One region of the Rossellomorea sp. KS-H15a genome, then DNA from elsewhere that is predicted to be linked to it. Evidence: riboswitches for the same ligand, from Rfam matches in the RefSeq annotation. Region 1 holds a riboswitch; the other holds the start of a gene.
The links. Region 1 has a riboswitch for glycine ahead of M1J35_RS02500 (amino acid permease). Riboswitches for the same ligand answer to the same signal wherever they lie in the genome.
Positions count from the first base shown of each region.

Region 2: it holds a riboswitch for glycine, as region 1 does, so the genes downstream of both, gcvT (glycine cleavage system aminomethyltransferase GcvT) here and M1J35_RS02500 (amino acid permease) in region 1, are expected to answer to the same signal.

Region 1 covers NZ_CP096886.1:514,134-523,575, reverse strand. The annotation lists gene M1J35_RS02520 (MBL fold metallo-hydrolase) at 1-488, shown strand, start outside; gene M1J35_RS02515 (S1C family serine protease) at 689-1,933, shown strand; gene M1J35_RS02510 (CxxH/CxxC protein) at 2,044-2,202, shown strand; gene rlmH (23S rRNA (pseudouridine(1915)-N(3))-methyltransferase RlmH) at 2,297-2,776, shown strand; glycine riboswitch at 2,896-2,974, shown strand; gene M1J35_RS02500 (amino acid permease) at 3,113-4,453, shown strand; gene M1J35_RS02495 (Gfo/Idh/MocA family protein) at 4,505-5,485, shown strand; gene M1J35_RS02490 (MFS transporter) at 5,643-6,827, opposite strand; gene yeiL (transcriptional regulator YeiL) at 6,909-7,580, shown strand; gene M1J35_RS02480 (tRNA dihydrouridine synthase) at 8,572-9,442, opposite strand, start outside.
Region 2 covers NZ_CP096886.1:3,362,001-3,371,442, forward strand. The annotation lists gene M1J35_RS17225 (lipoate--protein ligase family protein) at 1-794, opposite strand, end outside; gene M1J35_RS17230 (rhodanese-like domain-containing protein) at 1,005-1,388, shown strand; gene gcvPB (aminomethyl-transferring glycine dehydrogenase subunit GcvPB) at 1,664-3,127, opposite strand; gene gcvPA (aminomethyl-transferring glycine dehydrogenase subunit GcvPA) at 3,120-4,466, opposite strand; gene gcvT (glycine cleavage system aminomethyltransferase GcvT) at 4,483-5,589, opposite strand; glycine riboswitch at 5,770-5,861, opposite strand; gene M1J35_RS17250 (DEAD/DEAH box helicase) at 6,036-7,736, shown strand; gene M1J35_RS17255 (YqhG family protein) at 7,705-8,496, shown strand; gene M1J35_RS17260 (YqzE family protein) at 8,576-8,755, opposite strand; gene M1J35_RS17265 (shikimate kinase) at 8,812-9,312, opposite strand; gene M1J35_RS17270 (hypothetical protein) at 9,316-9,442, opposite strand, start outside.

The DNA of each region.
Region 1 (9,442 bases):
TTGATATGGAAACGGCTAAGCATTTCGGGGGCTTAAGCATCGAGTCATTCGGTGTATCACATGATGCTGCAGAACCGATGTTTTATATTTTCCATCATGGGGAGAAGAAGCTTGTTCTTGTCACTGATACGGGCTATGTCAGCGATCGGATGAAAGGGATCATCTCGAATGCCGATGCCTATGTATTTGAAAGCAATCATGATGTAGGGATGCTCAGGATGTGCCGTTATCCTTGGAATATCAAACGCCGGATCCTGAGTGATTACGGCCATGTATCCAACGAAGACGCGGCCATTGCCATGAGTGAAGTGATGGGTGATAACACCAAGGGTATTTACCTGGCTCATTTAAGCCTTGATAACAATATGAAAGATCTCGCAAGAATGAGTGTCACCCAAACACTCGAATCAAAGGGAATCCTGGTAGGAGAACAAATCGATCTATTTGATACGGACCCTAAAGTACCAACGCCTTTAGTTGCGATTTAAATCGATTCAAATGTTTATGATTTCTCTTATAAAGGTATGAAAAAGGTGAGGGCTTCTGTCTTCGCCTTTTTTGTTTACATAAATAGTAACCTAATAAATTTCTTACCATCTTTTCATCATTTTTTAATTTAATCTGACTATAATCGGGCTTGTAAAGATAAAATAACAAAAGGAATAGCTGTTAGAAAGGATGAAGACGCATGGGATATTATGATGGTGATCATAATTCTGAAGGCAGGACTGGCAGGCAAAAGGGAAATCGGGGAGGAATGTTCCTGGCGGGGCTATTGGGAGTAATCCTTGGGGCGATCCTCGTAATCGTAGCCATTCCTCAACTGACAAACTTTGATATATTACCTTATTCGGTCCAACCGGATCAAGATTTGAAAGAAACGGATCAGACGTATCATAATGGAACCACCAAGAATGTGTCAGTCAATGTGACGACGGATGTAACGAAAGCCGTTGAAAAGACCGGGGACTCCGTGGTCGGAATCACGAATATCCAATCCCAAAGCTTCTGGGGTCAGGGTGGTGGGCAGACCCAGGACCAACAGGCAGGAACGGGATCAGGGGTCATGTATAAAAAAGAAGGAAAAACGGTCTATATCGTGACGAATAATCACGTTGTGGAAGGGGCTGACCAATTGGAGGTCACCCTCGCTGACGGTACAAAGGTTCCTGCTAAACTCCGTGGTACTGACGTTTGGACAGACCTTGCCGTCATAGAAATCGAGGGAAGCAAGATCAAGGATGACGATATTGCCGAGTTTGGAAATTCGGATGAGCTCAAAGCGGGTGAGCCTGTCATCGCCATTGGGAACCCCCTTGGACTTCAATTCTCAGGTTCCGTGACGCAGGGTGTCGTTTCAGGTGTGGAGAGAACGATTCCTGTCGACATCAATCAGGACGGGATGGAGGATTGGAACGCAGAGGTTCTGCAAACCGATGCAGCCATCAACCCTGGTAACAGCGGTGGAGCCCTTATCAATATTTCAGGTCAGCTGGTCGGCATCAACTCCATGAAGATCGCCCAGGAAGCGGTGGAAGGAATCGGACTTGCCATCCCGATTAATTCTGCTCGACCTATCATTGAAGACCTTGAGCAATACGGAGAAGTGAAGCGTCCTGCAATGGGTGTGACACTGGAAGATGTCAATCAGATTTCTGCCTATCACCAGCAGGAAACCTTGAAGCTGCCGAAGGATATCCATTATGGTGTGATGATCAGACAAACTGTTCCGAATTCCCCTGCTGCTCAAGCTGGTTTGCAGGAGCTCGATGTGATCATTGAACTTGATGGTGAAAAGGTCGAGAATGTAATCGACTTGAGGAAGCATCTATATAATAAAAAAGAAGTGAACGATCAAATGAAAGTGACCTTCTACCGGGATGGTAAGAAGAAAGAAGTCACGATGAAACTGACGGATGAATCCCGATTATAGAATGTGGATAAAGCGAAAAGCAGGAAGGCGATGCGCCCTTTCCTGCTTTTTCTTTACATGATATGATGATTGTGGATAAGTATATAAACTACATTTAGGGAGGAAACGACATGATTTACTGCTGCTTGGAGCATGTAGAATTAGCCATGGATATTGTCGTCGATGAGCATGAGGTAGCGCCTCAACTAACGGAGCTTTCAGAAGATAAGAAGTTATCCACAACCTGTGAATATTGTGGGAATAACGCCGTATATATAGTGGCGAACTAATATTCCCATACCATATAAAGACAGGTATTGTGGATATGTGGATAATTTCTGTGGATAATGTGTTTGTAAATTGTTTGTAAAGCGAGTGTGGATAGTGAACATCACAATAGTAGCGGTTGGAAAGCTGAAAGAAAAATATTTAAAACAAGGCATCGGCGAATATGTGAAGCGTCTCGGTGCGTACGCAAAAATCGAAATTGTAGAGTTGGCAGACGAAAAGGCACCAGAAGTATTGAGTGACTCCGAAATAGTGCAGGTGAAGAATAAAGAAGGTGAACGGATCTTAGCGAAGATCTCACCCGATCATCACGTCATTGCCCTTGCCATTCAAGGGAAAATGCGTTCTTCAGAAGACCTCGCCGATAACTTGGACAAGCTTGCAACCTACGGTAAAAGCAAAGTGGCGTTTGTAATTGGTGGATCATTGGGATTGAGTGATGACGTGATTAAACGGTCAAATGAGACTCTCTCTTTTTCGAATATGACTTTTCCCCATCAATTGATGAGGTTGATATTGGTGGAGCAGATTTATCGGGCGTTTCGGATTAATCGGGGGGAACCGTATCATAAATAATCCCTTCTGTTGACAAAATCCACAACACCCCTTAAAATTATCAACTATTCGACAGTGAAACGTTAAGCGAAAAATATAATTAATAGAAAGCTATGATTGCTATGGATCATCCCATGGCAGGAGCAGCTTCTGGAGAGACCGCGGGATCCGCGGCGCCGAAGGGTTCATTATCTCAGGCAAAAGGACAGAAGAGTATCGGATATGTATTTGGCGTGCAGGTAATATTTATTATTAGCATGATAAATTGTATTTGTTATTCTTATGACCACGAGATTGGAGCCCTTCCAATCTCTTTTTTTTATGCTTATTTATACTGGTTGTAAGGAGGAGTTTAGGTTGGAACAACGAGAATTAAAGAGGGATCTATCAAACCGGCACGTTCAGCTGATCGCCATCGGGGGGACGATCGGTACGGGGCTGTTCTTAGGTTCCGGTAAGGCGATACAGCTTGCCGGTCCCTCTATCATCTTTGCTTATTTGATTGTGGGTATTGCCCTGTTTTTCGTGATGAGGGCGCTTGGGGAGCTGTTGTTATCGAAAGCGGGGTTTCAATCGCTGACAGACATTGTAGAAGAGTATCTTGGACCCCGGTTCTCCTTTATTACGGGTTGGACGTATTGGTTTTGCTGGATCATGACGGCGATGGCCGATGTGATCGCTGTTGGTGTCTATGTGAAATATTGGTTCGACATTCCGCAGTGGGTCCCTGCCCTTATCTGTGTCCTCATTTTGTTGGGACTAAATCTATTAACGGTCAAATTGTTTGGGGAATTGGAATTTTGGTTTGCTTTAATCAAGGTCATCACCATCCTTGGGTTAATTGCCCTTGGTGTCATTTTACTGGTGATGGGGGTTCAGACAGATGCGGGGGCGGTTACGGCTCGAAACTTATGGGAGCATGGAGGCTTTTTTCCAAATGGAATATCGGGATTCTTACTCTCGTTCCAAATGGTCATCTTTGCCTATGTCGGTGTGGAATTAGTAGCTGTGTCGGCAGCGGAAACGTCCAATCCGAAGAAAAATATTCCGTCTGCCATCAATAAAATTCCTTTGAGGATCTTATTTTTCTACGTGGGAGCTCTGACTGTCCTCTTGTTCATTAATCCATGGATGGAACTGAATGCGGCAGAAAGTCCGTTTGTGAAAACCTTTAGCCTGGTGGGAATTCCACTGGCGGCAGGGGTCATTAATTTTGTCGTGTTGACGTCAGCCGCTTCCGCTTGTAACAGCGGAATGTTTTCTACCAGCCGGATTCTGTATCATTTAAGTAAAGATCATCAGGCATCACCTCATTTTGCCAAACTGAATCAAAACCATGTTCCGGGTAACGGGTTATTCCTCTCCACACTGGTCATATCAGTCGGTGCTTTATTAAGTAAGCTTATACCGGAACAGGCCTTTGGCATCGTGACAACCATAAGTGCCATTTGCTTTATTTGGGTATGGGGCATCATTCTGATCTGTCATATTAAGTATAAAAAAACCCGTCCGCACTTACACGAGAAATCCACATTTAAGGCACCGTTCACACCTTTGGTGAATTATGTGGTGCTCATAATGTTTGCAGCAATTCTTGTGATTATGCTGTTTTCTGATGCGACACGGCCGGCCTTACTGTTGACTCCTTTATGGTTCATTCTCTTATTTATTTTATATGGAATGAGGAGAAAGGGTTAGCGTTCATTGTTACAATGGAAGTATGACGAAACCACAAGGGGGAACCAGATCATGATAGACAAAAAAGTCCGCTGGGGAATCATCGGCTGCGGAGATGTGACAGAAAAGAAAAGTGGCCCTGCTTTTCAAAAGGTACGAAACTCAGAGCTTGTTGCCGTCATGCGGAGGACAGGTGAGCTGGCGAAGGATTATGCTGAAAGACATGGGGTAGCGAAATGGTACGATGATGCGAATGCCCTGATTAACGATCCTGATGTGGATGCGGTCTATATCGCTACGCCACCTGCTTCGCATATGGAGTATACCCTCAAGGCAGCGGCTGCCGGGAAACCTGTTTATGTGGAGAAGCCGATGGCACGTACCTTCGATGAATGCAATGAGATGGTGGCTGCTTGTAAGGAAGCTGGTGTTCCGTTGTATGTAGCATACTACCGCCGGGCTCAGGAACGCTTTTTGAAGATAAAAGAATTGCTTGATCAAAACGCGATCGGAGACGTCCGTTTTGTCACCTCGACCCAGTATCAAAAAGCAGGGGAAGACGTGAAAGATTCAGATCAATTACCTTGGCGTGTTCAGCCCGAAATAGCAGGAGGTGGATTGTTCTTCGATTTGGCGAGCCATACCCTCGATATACTTGATTTTCTCCTCGGACCCATTCAAGAAGCAAAAGGTTATGCATCCAATCAGGGGGGATTTTACGAGGCGGAAGATATTGTGACCGGTACATATCGTTTCACATCCGGCGTTCAAGGCGTCGGGACATGGTGCTTTACGGCTTTTGAAGAGGTGGATAAGAATGAGATTGTCGGCAGTAAGGGGAAGATCAGTTTTTCTACATTTGGAGATGACCCCGTCATCTTGACGACCCATGAAGGGCAGCAGCAATGGAGTTTCGAACGTCCTAAGCATGTCCACCAGCCGCTTGTAACGACGATTGTGAAAGAGTTAACCGAGGGAGGCAATTGGTGTCCGAGCACTGGAGAATCGGGTGCGAGAACCAACCGCGTGATGGATAAGATCGTCGGAAAGTGAAAAATTATGTGATGGATAAATAACGGAAAACCGTAACATTGGGAATAAAGGAATAAAAATGTCAGAAGTAGATCTTAAGTGACAGCTCAGCAAGTCTCTTCACTAAAGAAAAGAAGAAGTTTATCCTAAAGTGGGACAAACTTCTTCTTTTACGGATTTATTTACGCGCTTCAGCAGTCACCAGTACATCCTTTTCCACTTCCAGTTTCATATACCCAAGGGAAATGAACATCGCCGGCAGGCTGCACGCCAGCATTCCGATGAAGGCGTATCTTGGTTCGATTTCATATAAAAACCCCCCGAATATCGTAAACACTGCCGTGCTCCAGCTGAGTGCAAAGGCTGAATACATGCCTTGAGCCTTTGGAATGTGTGTATGAGGAATATTTGTTGTTAAGTATTTCATAAAAGCATAGTGTCCCATCGCAAACGAAAATGCATGCAGCGTCTGGGCAATGCAAAACACCACAACGTTTGGAAACGTAAATACCAATATCCACCGTAGCGAAGAGCCGGCAGCAGCCAGCGCCAATAAGGTTCCTGAAGAGAAGCGATTAAATCGTTTATCAGCCATCGAGAAAAAGATTATTTCTGCAATGACGGCGATGTTAATGATGACACCGATGAGATAGACCGGTGCATGAATCTCCTGTAAAAAGATGTAGCCATAGTTGTAATAAGCAGCGTGGGCTGCTTGAAGAAGAACCACAATAATAAGAACGACCAGGAAGTGCTTCGTCTTGAATAATTCAAAGATATTGATCTTAAGGGATTGATTTACTTGCGGTTTCTTCGATAAGATCTCCGGTCCATTCGTTAAGCTGAGAACGACAAAGCAGCTGATCCCGAGCAGCAGTGCCCAAAAAATAACGTCATCCCCAAACATCCCTGTAAAGACCGTTAACAGTATTCCTACCGAGACAAATCCGATCGATCCCCACTGGCGGCTTTTCCCATAGTGCTTCAATTGCTTACTTTGTACAAGAACACCGGCAACGCTGTCTAAAGCCGGCATCAAGGTTGGGTAAAAGATGTGCAGTATAACGGTTACGATTAGTAAAGCAGTAAACGAGTCAGCAGGGATATAACAGAGGAGCGCGGCCAGTGTACCCATTCCAGCTATGTTCAGGAGTACCTTATTACTGACTCTTTCCAATAAATAAGGAAAAGCAAACAATGTAGAAAGGCCTCTTGCAACTAAGCCAATACTCATGATTAAACTCGCTTCTGAAACAGTAATGCCTTTTGTTTGTATCATCCATCCTGACCAATAAGGCAGAAAAATCCCCCATGTAAGAAAAAAACTGAAAAAATGTGTGCTCATCCAACGTTGTGTATTCATTTGTATCCTCCTTATCAATCGCATGATATCATGAGAATAAAGAAGAATAATATGAGATATCTCATATTTTCGAGGTGGAAGATGGAAATTTATAAAGGTGAGAAAAAGCAGCTATATTTAGAAAAGCACTCAATCGCTCATCGCTTTTCTTTTCAAATCGAAGAATATCTAGAAGTGCGTGAATATAAGCGGGATGAATGGATCATTCAAGAAGGAAAGCGGCCGGATTATTTATTTTATGTGACAGAAGGAAAAGCAAAAATATACGTCACGCATCAAAATGGGAAAGTATCGCTCATCAACTTTATCAATGCCCATGATTATATCGGTGAAATGGAATTACTGAACGATGTGTACTATACAAAAGGAATTCAGGCATCCACAAAAACAGTTTGTTTGGCTCTGCCTTTTTCCAAGTACCGCACCAAACTGCTTGAAGATACCAAATTCCTTCGAGAGTTAACAAAGTTTTTGAGTCTGAAAGCAACGGTAATGGCAGCCAAGTACTCACAGAGCCTTGCTTTTCCGTTGGAAAACAGGCTTGCAGACTTTATTTTACAGACGTCCGATAAGGGAGTTTACCTGGAGAAGCACGTCATCGTTTGTGATTATTTAGGTGTTTCTTACCGCCACCTGCTCCATGTCCTGACTCAGTTTTGTGAGAAGGGATATTTGCAAAAGGAAGGCAGGAAATATTCTATAGTAAATCAGCATGCTTTGAATGAGCTTGCTGAAGCGATAAAGAATAGATAAAAGTTCATGACTAAGTGCTTCAATACTTGGTAGTGGTATGAATATCCCGGTGGGAGTAAAGAAAAAGTTCTTTAGGTTCGGGGATTTTCTTAACATACCGTGTATAATCACCGTTTTATGTGAAACCTATTTATATCTAAATAAAGATGGTGAATATAATGTTTCCGGTATGACTTTTTCTGATTTTAGCAATAGTATCCTTTGTCTCTTTCTACTTTTTGATGAAGAAAATGAATGTCGTTAACGTCTTAGGAAGTTATTTTTTGTCCAATATCCTTCTTACGAATACAGGAGTAATCATAAACTTAAATTTAAAGTTAACATATCAGAATCCATACAGTGAATTGATTTTTTGGACACAAAAGATTCCTGAGTTGTCGCTCAAGCCCGCATTACTTTTATGGTTGATTTATGTTCTGTTTTCTAACAGTACCATTTTTTCTAAACTCATTCATTTTGTCCTCTTCTTATCTGCACTTGTTTCAATAGAAGTCTATTTCGTCCAGATTAACTACTTGGAATGGATAAATTGGAATGTGTTTTATTCCTATTTGAGATATAGTCTGATTGTTTTATTAATGGCTGTTTTCTCCTTTTATTTAGAAAAAGGTATGCAGAGAAACAAAGAAGTGAATTCTATATGATTTTCCCTCTCCTTCATCAAATTGATGAAAATGAACTGTTTATTATCTTTTCCACCATGATTACCTGGGTGCTTATGTTTCTACTGCCAAAACGCCTGTCGGCTGTTATACGATCATTTGGACATTTAATGTATTTCTTGGTTGATGGCCGATATTACTCTTACTGTGAAACCATATGAATTTTACTTTACAATCGATCATCAAGCCCCGTGAGTTATTTGATGTGGTATTGCAGTACCCCACTCTTCCTTATTTTGTAGTGAATCCTCTGAATATGAAAAAAGGGTCAGTCCCCCAGTATGTGAACGCTCACTGGAGGCTGACCTCTTTTTGAAATTCAAATGGATTTACTTAGACACCGAAAATCCCTCATCTTCCTTCAATACACTTGCATACTCATCAAGCAGTGCACGAACTTCATCCGTGGTTTCTGTCTCCATCAGGCGATTTCTGAGCTCGCTTGCGCCACGGAATCCGCGTACGTAAATTTTGAAGAAGCGGCGGAGCGGTTTAAACGGGCGGGGCTCAAGTTCGTCGTTATACTGATCATGAAGATCCAGCTGCAGACGCAGTAGATCGAGAAGCTCTCCACTCGTATGGTCTTTCTTCTCTTTTTCGAACGCGAACGGATTGTGGAAGATCCCCCGACCGATCATAATGCCGTCTACACCGTATTTCTCCGCAAGTTCAAGTCCCTTCTCTCGGTCAGGGATGTCGCCGTTGATCGTCAGTAAGGTGTGAGGGGCGATTTCATCGCGAAGCTTCTTGATTTCAGGAATCAGCTCCCAGTGGGCATCCACGTCACTCATTTCCTTTTTCGTACGAAGATGGATGGAAAGATTGACAATGTCCTGTTCTAGTAAGTGCTTCAACCAGTCGTGCCATTCTTCGACCTTGGTATAACCCAGTCGGGTTTTCACGCTGACGGGAAGTCCACCCGCTTTGGCTGCCTGGATGATTTCCGCTGCGACATCCGGTCGGCGGATCAGGCCGGATCCCTTTCCATTCGCTGCAACATTGTGCACCGGACACCCCATATTGATGTCAATTCCGCGAAAGCCCATTTTAGCCACACCGATACTCGTTTGACGGAAGTATTCAGGCTTATCACCCCAGATGTGTGCGACCATTGGCTGTTCGTCTTCCGTGAACGTCAGACGCCCGCGTACACTGTCCTTTCCTTTCGGATGACAGTAGCTTTCTGTATTCGTAAATTCT
Region 2 (9,442 bases), 1.6 Mb from region 1:
GCAAGATCCACAACATATTGTGTTTCCTCTTCAGAGAGCTCATAGGGCTCGAGATGGATATTCAATCCTTCCTCAAAACCTTTTTTGAATGCTTCCTTCGCCATATCCATTGTGACCGGCACTGAACTGATCTCATTCATTGCAACAGCCTTGCTTTTAAATGCCCGCTGCATACGCTCTTTTACCCTGTCGGAGGGGTATTTGAACAGGCTGAACAACTTATCCTCATCAAGGTCCAATAGAATCGAGCCGTGCTGAAGGATAACACCTTTTTGTCTCGTCTGTGCACTTCCTGCCACTTTTCGTCCTTCCACGACAAGCTCATACCAGCTCGGGGCATCAAAGCAAACCGCCGATCGCGGATTCTTTAATCCTTCCCGTTCTTCTGCCGTCCTTGGTACAGCAAAGTAGGCTTCGAGACCAAGCCCTTGAAATCCCTTCAGAATCCCTTCTGAAATCACACGGTACGCTTCTGTGACTGTCCTTGGCATTTCCGGATGTTCTTCTGACACGATGACGCTGTACGTCAATTCATGTTCATGAAGAACCCCTCTGCCTCCCGTCGGCCGTCTTACAAAACCAAGTCCGTGTTCTTTGACAGCGTCAAGATTGATTTCCTTTTCTACTTTTTGAAAATAACCGACAGAAAGTGTCGCTGGATCCCACCCGTAAAACCGGATCGTAGGAGGGATCTTCCCTTCACTGTGCCAATCGAGCAAGGCCTCATCAAGGGCCATATTATAAGAGGGAGAACAATTCCCGGAGTCAATGAATCTCCACGTTTCCTTTTTCATGCAGCATACCTCATTTGCGTCTTCTATTTAATAGCGTTATGTAAAAATTCATCTTCATTCAAGTCCGTTACTAGTCTATCAAATCCAATCGAAAAAACAAAGAAAAACAGATTGGAAAGTCTTTGCTGTAAAATAATAAATTTGTTTTGATTCTTACGCACTTCATGAATATAATAGAAGGTAGCGCATTTGTAGAAAGGAGCATGAATGATGGAAGGATTATATATTCTTTTAGTCGTACTTGGTGGAATCATCATCTATTCACTTTTTACGTTCTTCTATCAAAAGAGAATCGTGAATACACTGAATGAGGAAGAATTTCGAGCAGGATATCGTAAAGCTCAATTGATAGATGTTCGTGAAGCGAATGAATTTGAAAACGGTCACGTCCTCGGTGCACGCAATATTCCTTTGTCACAGATCAAAATGAGACAAAAGGAAATCCGCTCAGATCAACCCGTATACCTTTATTGCCAAAGCGGGCTCCGCAGTGGAAGAGCAGCTCAAATGCTGCACAAAAAAGGGTACCGCAATCTTCACCAGTTACAAGGTGGATTTAAAAAATGGACAGGGAAAGTAAAGCATAAAAAATAATGCAGAGAGATCGCCCCTGGGCGATCTTTTTTTTTGCATGCGGTTCGTGAGTGGCCGGGATGCATCCGCAAATGGAACTAAATGGTTTACGGCTGGATTTTTTGATCTTTCGGCCGAATTATTGACCAAAACGGCTGGTTTCCTGTTCATTTCCGCTGGATGATCACCCATAACGGCTGGATTCCTCATCACCATCACTACATATCACAGGTCCGTCCCTCAACTAAAAGCCCTGCAGAGATTTTCCTGCAGGGCTTTCGGTGTCAATGGTATGTTTAGCTCTCTTTTGTATAACGGAGTACCGGTTTTCTTGCAGCCAGTGTTTCATCCATACGCTTCACGATGGTTGTGTGAGGGGCTTCCTGGACGATTTCCGGTGTTTCTTCTGCTTCTTTGGCAATTTGGATCATGGCATCAATGAAGGAATCAAGGGTTTCTTTGGATTCTGTTTCCGTCGGTTCGATCATCATGCACTCTTCCACGTTTAACGGGAAGTAAATGGTTGGTGGATGATATCCGAAGTCCAGTAGTCGCTTCGCAATATCCAATGTTCGGACGCCGAGCTTCTTCTGACGTTTCCCACTGATGACAAACTCATGCTTACAATGACGATCGTATGGCAGGTCAAAGTGAGGTGCCAGTCGACGCATCATGTAGTTGGCATTCAGGACCGCGTTTTCCGTTACGGCTCTCAGTCCGTCCGGCCCCATCGTCCTGATATACGTATACGCACGGACATTGATTCCAAAGTTTCCATAGTAAGGTTTTACCCGTCCGATGGATTCAGGTCTGTTGTAATCGAATTCGAACGTGTCACCATTTTTCACCAGTACCGGTTTAGGAAGGTATTTAATCAAGTCTTCCTTCACTCCTACAGGACCGCTTCCCGGACCACCGCCACCGTGAGGGCCAGTGAATGTTTTGTGGAGATTTAAATGTACGACGTCAAATCCCATATCCCCCGGTCTTGCTTTTGAAAGGACGGCATTTAGATTGGCACCATCATAATACAGCTTTCCGCCAGCTTCATGAATGATGGAAGCCATTTCCATGATATTCTCTTCGAATAATCCAAGGGTGTTCGGGTTTGTCAACATCAGGGCAGCCGTGTCATCCCCGACGACGCGCTTAAGATCGTCTAAATCGACGAGTCCATTATCGTTTGACTTCACCGTAACCGTTTCAAAGCCGGCAACCGTTGCACTGGCCGGGTTAGTTCCATGAGCTGAATCGGGTACGATGACCTTCGTACGGTGTGTATCACCATTTGCTTCATGATAAGCACGGATCATCATAAGCCCGGTCCATTCGCCATGGGCCCCTGCAGCAGGTTGAAGGGTGACTTCATCCATACCGGTGATTTCTTTCAAATGCTCTTGCAGGTCATACATCAGTTCAAGGGCACCTTGAACGCTTTCCGGTTCCTGCAGCGGGTTGATATGGGCGAATCCGTTCAAGCGTGCAACGTTTTCGTTCACTTTCGGATTGTACTTCATCGTACAGGATCCAAGTGGATAGAAACCGGAGTCCACACCGTGATTACGCTTGGACAGTGCCGTATAGTGGCGCATGATATCAAGTTCCGAAACCTCCGGGAGTTCCGGTGCTTCTGTGCGGATGTAATCTGATGGAATGAGCTCGGATAAATCTACCTGAGGTACATCCATTTCAGGTAAGCTGTAACCAATTCGGCCTTCTTTAGATAATTCAAAAATAAGAGGTTGATCTTGCTTATTCATGACAATCCCCCAATTCTGCTGCGAATGCGTCGATTTCATCTTTGCTGCGAAGTTCCGTGACAGCCACCAGCATATGCTGCGTTAAGCTGTCATCCATAAGTCCAAGGTCATATCCACCAATCATGTCTTTTTCGAGTAGCTTTTGATTGATTTCTTTGACAGGCCTATTTACCTTTATGACAAACTCATTGAATGATGGTCCTTCAAACGCGACGAGGAACCCTTTCGCTTTCAAGGCTTCTTTAGCGTAATGAGCTTTTTGGATATTCTGAATGGCCATTTCTTTGACACCCTGTTTTCCTAGTGCCGTCATCGCGACGGATGCAGCGAGTGCATTCAATGCCTGATTGGAACAGATATTCGATGTCGCTTTATCGCGACGGATATGTTGTTCACGGGCTTGGAGAGTCAAAACGAAACCGCGGATACCGTCTTCATCAACGGTTTGACCGACCAGGCGTCCAGGTACCTTGCGCATAAGCTTCTTATTCACGGCGAAGTATCCGCAGTGAGGTCCACCGAAGGCGCTCGGGATACCGAATGGCTGTGCATCCCCAATGACAATGTCCGCCCCTAATTTCCCCGGAGGTGTAAGTGCCCCGAGTGCGAGGGGATTTGAGGACACGACGAACATCGCTTTTTCCCCATGTGCCACTTCTTCGATCGCTTTCAGCTCTTCCACACGTCCAAAGAAGTTAGGATATTGAACGATGACCGCTGCAATCTCATCACTCATTAATTTCTTAAGTTCTTCCACATCGGTTACACCATCCGTGTGCGGAATCTCCACCACTTCGATATACTGACCTTTTGCATATGAGCGCAAAACATCACGTGATTCGGGATGGACTGTGCTAGACACTAGGACCTTCTTCCGGCGGGTCTGGCCAGCACTCAGCATTGCTGCCTCTGCAAGGGCCGTCCCCCCATCATACATAGAGGAGTTGGCTACATCCATTCCTGTCAGTTCACAAATCATCGTCTGGAATTCAAAGATGGCTTGAAGTTCCCCTTGGGAAATTTCAGGCTGATACGGCGTATACGCTGTATAAAACTCTGATCGTGATAATACGTGATCTACGATGATGGGCATGTAGTGATCATAGACCCCTGCCCCGAGAAACGATGTATGACTTTTCAGGTCAGCATTCTTCGCTGCCATTTTAGTCAGTTCCTTTACCAATTCCGTTTCGGACTTCGCTTCTTTGATGTTGTAATCCCCTTTGAAACGAACCTGTTCAGGAATATCTTCAAATAGATCGTTAACGCTGTCTACTCCTATTTGTTCTAACATTTCCCTTTGATCCTGCTCTGTCATCGGTAAATAACGATGCTTCATGACCGTCATTCCTCCCCTATTTCTTTGGTCTTTTATAAAAAGGTGTTGATGCCACTTTCGCTTTAAGCTTTTTCCCTCTGATTTCAACCAATACTTCTGTATCCAATGAAGTGAATTCTTTATCAAGCAATGCCAATCCTATATTTTTCTTTAATGTAGGAGATTGTGTCCCTGTTGTGACTTCCCCTATTTCTTCTTCACCTGAAAATACTTTGTAGCCATGACGTGGAATGCCGCGGTCGATCATTTCAATCCCTACGATCTTTCGTGGGGCTCCTTCGTCTTTTTGTTGTTTCAGTACTTCCTGACCGATGAATGGCACCTCTTTATTTACTTTTACAGCGAAGCCAATTCCAGCTTCAATCGGTGTGATGGATTGAGAAAGTTCTTGGCCATAAAGTGCAAGATTCGCTTCAAAACGCAAGGTATCACGTGCACCAAGTCCACACGGCAGTACGCCATGCTCTTTGCCGGCAGCTAAGATCGTCTTCCAGATTGAAGCAGCATCACCTGTAGCACAATAGATTTCAAAACCATCTTCACCTGTATAACCGGTACGGGAAACGAGTGCAGGTTTACCATCTATGTTCACTTCCGTCTGAAATTTAAAAAAACCGATATCACTCAATGTTTGTTCATTTGTAATTTTTTGTAGAACTTCTTCCGCAAGAGGGCCTTGAAGTGCCAATTGCGCCATATGTTCAGAAATATTATTAATTTCAACTTCTTTTGTCTGATGTTCTTTCATCCATTTGAAATCTTTATCTATATTTGCTGCATTGACAACAAGCAAATAATCATTGTCTTTAATTTTATAAACAAGTAAATCATCGACCGTCCCACCGTTTTCGTAGCACATAGCCGTATACTGAGCGCCTCCGTCTTTCACTTTGGAAACATCATTTGTCATCATTTTTTGTAAGTAGTCAAGAGCCCCTTCACCCTTCACTTCAATTTCTCCCATATGAGAAACGTCGAATAGTCCTGCCCGGGATCGTACCGCTTCATGTTCTTCCTTAATACTTGAGAATTGCACTGGTAAAGCCCAGCCACCGAAGTCGATGGTCTTTCCTCCATACTCTTTGTACACTTCGTATAAAGGTGTTTGTTTTAACTCTGACATGACTTTTCCCCCTTTATCTTCCTTACATGCATAATCCTTAACCACGTTTTATCCCATGAAAAAAGGACAGAAAAACCCCTTTTCATAAAGAAGTTTTCTCTGTCCTTGCACCTGAAAGTTTACCGAAGAACGGCTTTCCCCTTTGGTGGTTTCCTGAGTCGGAAACACTCTCCAGAGTTGCGTCCAACAAGAGTCTTTTTGCCTGAGAGATTCACACTTAAACGTGCTTGCTCCTTCGGCGCTGTATGCACAGTCTCTCCCCTTGTCATCATTCGCCAATATTCCTTGAAACAATTGGTCATACTAGAAATATACAGAAGAAATGTTGTAAATGTGAATGTTCGGATTTTCGAGTTTTTCTAACAATTGAAAATCTATTTTCATCCTACCATTAAATACGAGTTTTGAGCAATCATTTTTATAAGAATTAAGGAGATGTTTTTCAGATGAATGTTGAAGTAATATTTGATGAAGAGTGGGGAGAAGGTCTCGAAAATTTAATCGAAAACGATGGACCATGGGGGAACTGGGAACTTTATAAGCTCGCCATCGAATTCGAGCATCATCTTGCAATTCCGAACTTTGATGGCCTGCAGGCTCCAAAACATTTGGCAAACGTCACTCCGCTCCCTCATCAGCTGGAAGCAGCGAAACAGGTTGTGGAAACGATGAATGGAAAAGCCATCCTTGCAGATGAAGTCGGACTCGGGAAGACGATCGAGGCAGGATTGATATTAAAAGAGTACATGATTCGGGGTTTAGTAAAAAAAGTATTGATCCTTGTTCCTGCTTCCCTCGTTTCTCAGTGGGCGTATGAATTGAACAGCAAATTCTTCATTCCTGCCGTGCCCCAGAGAAAGAGCTATGTGTGGGATCAATGTGACATCGTGGTCTCTTCCATGGACACTGCTAAAAGAAGTCCTCACAGGGAAAAGGTGTATGAACAGGATTATGACCTGGTGATCATTGACGAAGCTCACAAACTGAAAAATCATAAAACAAAAAACTATGAATTTGTGCAGAATCTAAAGAAAAAATTCTGCCTGCTTTTGACTGCCACACCTATCCAAAATCGCGTAGAGGAAATCTTTCATCTCGTTTCCCTATTAAAGCCGGGGCATCTCGGCAATGAATCAGGATTTACGGACAGATATAAAAAAGGAGATCGTTCGCTTCAGGAGGATGAACATTTAAAGAGCCTCATTAACAAAGTGATGATCCGTAACCGCCGTGGAGATACAGGTATCGAATGGACAAAGCGCCATGTAAAGACGGTGTTGATCGATTTCAATGAAGCTGAAAGGGATCTGTATAACAGTATCGATCTGCTCAGGGGGAGATATGATGACTGGGCCAATTCAAGTTCCTTCTCCCTTTTGACTTTACAAAGAGAAGCATGCAGCTCACGCGAAGCTGTTTTTTACACCCTGAAGAATATGCTTGAGAAGAAGGAATCACCTACCCCGGGCTTTGAACAGATGATTGGGACATTGATGAAAAAAGTAGAAAATGTCACGATGAACTCCAAGGCTCAGAAAGCATTGGAAATCGTACAATCCATTAATGATAAAGTGATTATTTTCACCGAGTACCGGGCGACACAGCTTTATCTTCAATGGTTTTTGAAGCAGCACGGAATCAGCTCGGTCCCATTCCGTGGTGGATTTAAACGTGGTAAAAAAGACTGGATGCGTGAATTATTCCAGAAGCATGCCCAGGTGCTGATCGCCACCGAAGCCGGCGGGGAAGGAATCAACCTTCAATTCTGTCATCACGTGATCAATTTCGACCTACCCTGGAATCCTATGAGGCTTGAGCAACGAATAGGCCGTGTGCACCGACTCGGCCAGACGGAAGATGTTCATATTTATAACTTTGCAACTAAGAATACTGTTGAAGAACATATCCTGAAGCTTCTGTATGAAAAGATCAATCTTTTTGAGCGGGTAATTGGTCAATTGGACGAAATCCTGACCCGGCTTGATTTCAGGGATTTTGAAGAGCATGTGACAGACATCCTCTCCTCCTCCCGTACAGAAGGGGAAATGAAGATCAAAATGGAAAATTTGACGAGTATGATTCAATTCGCCGAACAATTAAAGGAGGAGAAATCAAATGCAGCAGCACGAAATTCATCGATTTCTTGAGAGATACTTCGTCGCCAACGGCTGTGATATGGTTGCGAACGGCAATGGATATATGACCGTACAGCTGACCATCGACTTGGATAAAGAGCTAATGAACCGACCGTTCTATTGGCATTATCTCGAAAAGACAGGCGGGACACCAAACCCAATGACATTATCTCTCGTCACAAATCCCGACCAGGCACCGGAAGATATGAAAGGAGAACCGATTCACTTTGGTTCACCGCGTCTGCATCAGATCTTTCATTCGACACGAAATTTGGCAGGGTATATCCGACTGTATGAAAACAGGTACACTCCAAGCGGACAGCAAACCCCGCTCCACCCATGGCTGGGCCTGAATATTAAAATATCCTATCAATCCAATCGAAAGAAAGACAGCATAAAGAGCATCGGATTAAACCTGATCAACGGCGTCATAGAAGAGGACTTTCACTCTTTATTGTTATCCAAAAACCTGACGCCGAAGATTCCGGACTTCTCATTCACTTTGACACCGATCATCAAACCGAAAAGCGGAGTCAACCGGATTCAGGCTTATCTTTATGAAGAAATCACAAGGGAGCCCGTCGAATGGGCGGAACAAGCGAGGAAAACCTGGGATGAGGACCTTCAACTTCTGAACCATTTCTATGGAGATCAGGAAGAAAAGCCAGAATCTTATTTTCTTGAACAGCAGGCGTTAAAAGAGCAGTATGAACCGAAGATCACCATCGAAGTCATAAACGGCGGGATTTTTTATCTGCAACAGTCGAAATGAGGATTCAGGGGGAGACAAGCTTTGTTTCTCCCCCTTTTGGCTATAAAAAAAGGACTACCATAAAGGTAATCCTTATCCACTATTTGTTTTTCTTGAACATGATCATGAAAGCATATGGGATGATGCCGAACCACCTGAAGAGAAATGGTTCCCGCTCATTCTTTCTCTGCTTTTTTAATGTCTTACGTTCATGGGGTGATTTTTCATAATGCTGGACAAATGTTTGTGTTATGAACTTAACATAATCATTTACTGACATAAAAGCACCACCTTCCGCTTTTATCAGTATTCCCAATAGAACGGAAATTATACAGCTTAACTCTTGATGTAGGGCAATATCGCTTGAACCACTTCATCGACTGATTTATGATCTGTATGAATTATTACAGAGCTCCCATCTTTATACAGGGGAAGACGACGCTCAAAAAGGTCCAGTAATTTGCCCTTCGAATTATTTTGTACCAGAGGACGATCCTCATCCCCTTCAAGCCTTTCCCATAGTGAATCAAAAGAGCATGTTAAATGGAAAACAGATTCGTTCTGCCTTAGAAATTCCCGGTTCTCCTTTCTTTCCACCACTCCCCCACCAGTAGTGATAATGACTTCTTCACTTTTCAATTCATTGAGCACTTTTGTTTCCAGATCCCTGAAATACGATTCACCATGCTGAAGAAAAATATCTTTGATTGCCTTTTTTTCTATCCTTTCGATGTATTGATCCATATCGATCACCGGAAGATTCAAAACGTCTCCAAGACGTTTTCCAATCGTCGTCTTTCCTACCCCCATAAAGCCAATAAAGAAAATCGGTTTCATATTCTACTCCCAACGTGTGATTTGTTTTGTTTCCCTATTATACACAACCGTCGAAGGAAGAAAAACCTTATTATTCCGTGAGAATGTCAATTCCAACTGGACTTCTTGCGGGTTTAGCATCTGACTGGTG